Regions from separate parts of the Bacillus sp. YH3-2-B2 genome, predicted to be linked through region 2. Evidence: predicted binding sites of a transcription regulator. Region 2 holds the regulator's gene; the other holds the start of a gene.
What was found. The regulator NrdR, encoded in region 2, represses ribonucleotide reductase genes. The targets are predictions, from matches to a motif close to AACACNATATATNGTGTT.
Positions count from the first base shown of each region.

Region 1 (2,203 bases), on a different contig from region 2:
ACAAGTTCTCCGCGGCGTTTTCTGCCGGCATTCAAAAATGTCGGTGTGCTCGGCTGATATTCCTGATTGATCATCAGATTCACATATTCTTTTGCTTTCTCAGTGTCGCCGTTTGCGAAGAACAGCGCAACAATTGAGATCCGGTCCTCATAACGCTCGAGGATTTTTTTCTTGTCATTCGTTTTCAAAGCATAGTCATTATAGAATTTAAACGCACTCATGAAGGAAGGAAAACGAAACTTCTTAGCGTAAGCTGTCTTAAACACTTCTTTAATGTCTTCAAAAGAATAAAGGCTTAAGAATTCCTCTTCGTAGTATTGGTTTTCAATCAAATAATCCAGCTTCTCTTTTAAATCGTGAAAGAAAACTGTGTTTTGATTGATATAGTCTACAAAATAGCTATGTACAGCCTCTTTATCTTTATCAAACTGGAATTTTCCATCTTGTTGGATCATGATTTCGTTATTTAACTGGATCCATTTTGGCACTTGATTTTGTGACAACTCTTTCTACCTCCTGAGTAAACAATTCAACGTCTTTAGATGTGCCGCTGAGTTCAAATTTGTGCAAGATCGGCACCTGATATTGTCTAGAGATGGTATCGGCGCTTTTTGCAAAGTTATCGCCCCATACTTTGTTGCCGCTCGCAGCGACTCCTAATAAGAGATGGGCGTATTTTTCGAGAAATGATTGTGTTGATGCCGGTACCTGACCGAAGTTTGTCGTGTAGGTGACCAAAACAAACGGAGTGTCCACGTGGTCCGTTTCGTCCACCTTGCGGATCAGCTGAAAGTCTGTTTTATTCACAAAACGCTGAACATTCCCTGTCTTTGAATCAAATATGATTTGAACCATCCTTATCACGACCTATCAAAAATAATGAATCTCTTAACACTATATATAGTATACTAACCTCTCAGAAAAACACAACATATTGAGATCGATTTATAAAAAATTCATATTTTTGAAAGAGCGGACTTTGGCTCCGGCCCGATTAACGCCCAAAAAAGAGAGCAGAACGAGAATCATCTCTCATCCTACTCAAGGTGTCATGTGTAAGCCGATGTCTATCATAACATGAAAAAAAACTGCTTAGTAGTCTAGACTTTTATTCTTATTTTTTGTAAGAATCACATTTTTTTTCGCTTTCAACGGTTTCTTCAATCTCCACATCAGCACCGATTTCTTTCAGTACGGCTTTCAGAGCGCTTGTGATGGAAGCCTCTCTGATCAGTTCTTTGCCGTCAACGATGATGCTGGTTCCATATTCATAGCAGGAATCATCTTCACAAGTTTCTTCCCAATGGTTGATTATCACCTTGTGTTTCAATCGTCTCACCCTCTGCATGATCAATGTCAGTACTTAGTGTAGCTTGTGCGGCCCGCTTTGTAAATTCGAACGCTTGTGAAATTTATTCAAGCTCATCCAGCGCCGTTTCTTTTTTCAGTTCGATTTTATCCGTTTTTTCATCATAGCGGTATATTTTTAAGTAACCGTCCTCGACAATGCCGAAACGATTATGTTCCAGCTGCACCACGCCTTCTGTCTGCGGTTCGGCATCCGCCAAGCCGCCGTCATCATCCGTCACCACCGTCTCGTGATTGCTGCAAGCTCCAAACAGCAAAAAAACAGCGATCCAAACGAGCGTAATCCTGATTCTTCTCAGTTCATTTTCACTTTCGAACACGATTTTCCGTACCCCCTTTTATCTTTCCGATATACGGCCTGCAATATACAGACGCGCATAGAAAAAGACCATTGTTCATGGTCTTTGTCAAAAAGTCTATTCAAGCTCAAGCTGGACGTTTTTTTGCGGGGCGAACGTGGAGATGGCATGTTTATAAATAAGCTGCTGCTTCCCCTCCGTTTCGAGCAAAACGGTAAAGTTGTCAAAGCCTTTTACCTGGCCGCGAAGCTGAAAGCCGTTGAGTAAAAACACCGTGACGAACGTATTGTCTTTTCGGATTTGATTCAAAAACTGATCTTGAATATTAATCGGTTTCATGTTTCGTCCTCCTTGGTTCTCAATACAATACTGTTTCGATTAAATTTCCAGTTTTCCTGCTATGCACTCGAAAATTTCCTTTTTTTTCTGCTCAATATCAACAGGCGGCGTCATATCTGTCCATGAAACGGGCATTTTATTGCGAAACCAGGTCAGCTGGCGTTTCGCATATCGCCTTGAATTTTGTTTTAATTGCT
Region 1 is NZ_JBSJQE010000001.1:916,117-918,319, reverse strand. Features, by position in the region: gene nrdE (class 1b ribonucleoside-diphosphate reductase subunit alpha) at 1-503, opposite strand, end outside; gene nrdI (class Ib ribonucleoside-diphosphate reductase assembly flavoprotein NrdI) at 463-855, opposite strand; gene ACWJJX_RS04310 (hypothetical protein) at 1,115-1,330, opposite strand; gene ACWJJX_RS04305 (YmzC family protein) at 1,413-1,688, opposite strand; gene hfq (RNA chaperone Hfq) at 1,785-2,006, opposite strand; gene miaA (tRNA (adenosine(37)-N6)-dimethylallyltransferase MiaA) at 2,046-2,203, opposite strand, start outside.
Region 1: nrdI (class Ib ribonucleoside-diphosphate reductase assembly flavoprotein NrdI) is a predicted target of NrdR. The motif match lies at 891-908, and genes of this name have one in related genera.

Region 2 (2,203 bases):
GTCCTGAAGAAGCTTTCTCGGTGATATGGTCTCAAGCTGTGCGATGAGTTCGCCGTTCAATGAATCGTCCTTTTCCGTCCGGTTTTCTCTCAAGGTGACAGGCTGTGTTTTATCAATCAGTTCCGGAAGCTTGCCGCTTCTTTCAATTTGGTACCAGTCGCTGGCCGCTTTCCTCAGCGCTTCGGCCGTTATCGTATCCTGTTCATTAATTGCGGTCATGACGACGTGCTGCATGGAGATAGGATCTATTCCGTATAAATATGAAAGCTTTTTAATGCTCTCCCGCACATCCTGTGTGATTGATTTGCGCGGTATCATCGTTTCTGATAACCCCGCCAAAAACAGCTCAAAATCAAACACTTCCTCCGTCACCGTATAGGAAGGCGCTTGTCCGACAGACGCCGTCTCATAGTCCTCGGGGAGCTTCATCGCCTCTTCCATATCAGGCGTCATTTTCCATTCACTCGGCTGAAAAGAGGCAAAAGCGTGATTAAACGGACGGGTAATTTCCCTTGCGCCCGCGCCGACGGAAGGGTGCGTGTAAAATTGTCTCAGCTGCTGGTATTTCGTTTTACCGACTCTGTTATAAAGAAAGACATTCAGCATGCCGTCTTCAAAAAAATCATTCGGCCTGAGCGGGGGCAGCAGCTCATAAATAAACATCCGCTCTTTTTGCTCGGACTCCCGGATATACACTTTCAGCAGCCCGATTCCTTCAAGCTTTCCCTGTTCATGATGAATCTTTTTTAAATTTGACTGCATCATGCCCATCAGCTGCCTGTGCGTGGATTCCGCTCCCCACAAGCGGTTCTGCTCCAGCTCCCCCCATAAGGTCATATAAAGGGAGAATGCAAAAGAACCGATCAGCGGCTGGTACAGATGTGTCAAAACCTGTCTGTCGACATCCTGAAGAAGCGAACGGCTTTTGACCGTATAAGGATCTACAGGCAATACGTCATTCCAATAGTCAGCCATGATTCTCAAACCTTCCGATATGTTTCTACTCTCATTTTACACCGTTTCTGCGATCTATCAAATGCCAATTTTGCTCATGAGAAAAGAGCCAGACACAATCTCTTAGCTCTCTCAGCGTTCTTTCTTTATTAAATCTTTCAATTCATCGATAAACACGTTTATATCCTTAAACTGCCGGTAGACGGAGGCAAAGCGGACATAAGACACCTCATCGATTTTCGCCAGGCGGTCCATTACCATTTCTCCGACAAGTTCGCTTTTGACTTCAGATACGCCTTGGTTTCTCAGCTCTTTTTCAATGTCAAAGCACATGTCTTCCAATGTTTTTAAAGGAACGGGCCTTTTTTCACAAGCTTTAATTAACCCGCGCAGCATTTTTTCACGGCTGAATTCTTCCCGGACGCCTTCTTTTTTCACGACGATCAGAGGCATCTCTTCAAACTTCTCAAATGTAGTGAAGCGGTAATGGCAGGCTTCGCATTCCCGCCTTCTGCGGATTGATTTCCCTTCGTCCGCAGGCCGTGAATCAAGTACGCGGGAACCGTTATGCTGGCATGAAGGACATTTCAAATTGGATCAGCTCCCATCTGTTTCGTTGCTGTAATGCGGTTCGCAAGCTTCCGGTAAATGCCCGCCAACGTTTCTAGGATGAGCCTATTTGTTGGGAGAGCCGATAGACCGGCCTTATCTTTTCTATTTTACAAAAAAAATGCTTAAAGAAAAAGCAATGCTGTTTTTTTACATTAGAAAAGGAGCATCAGCTTCAAAGCGCGTAATGGCTTTTTCAGCTTAGCTCCCTTGTGTTTGCGTTTTGAAAATTACAGTACTTTCGCTTGTGCCTGTTTAATCTGTACAGGCCCCATTCCTCTCGGTATTTCAATGTTTTCTCTTGTATCTGCATGTAATGCGTCCGCAATGTAATCCGCAGCCACATTAGGATCCAGGTCTCCACAAGTATAAACATCAATGCTTGCATATCCGTGTTCAGGAAAACTGTGAATCGTTAAATGTGACTCAGAGATAATAACGACTCCGCTTACGCCTTGCGGTGCAAATTTGTGAAATGCGACCTCGCGCACCTCAGCTCCTGATTTCAAAGCAGCATTTACAAACGTTTTTTCAATAAAATCCATGTCATTGAGCTTATCAAAATCGCATCCCCACAGCTCGGAGATGACGTGACGCCCCATTGTTTCCATAATCATGGACCCCCCTTAACAAGAATTAA
Region 2 is NZ_JBSJQE010000003.1:757,901-760,103, forward strand. Features, by position in the region: gene ACWJJX_RS13965 (replication initiation and membrane attachment family protein) at 1-975, opposite strand, end outside; gene nrdR (transcriptional regulator NrdR) at 1,087-1,545, opposite strand; gene speD (adenosylmethionine decarboxylase) at 1,794-2,174, opposite strand.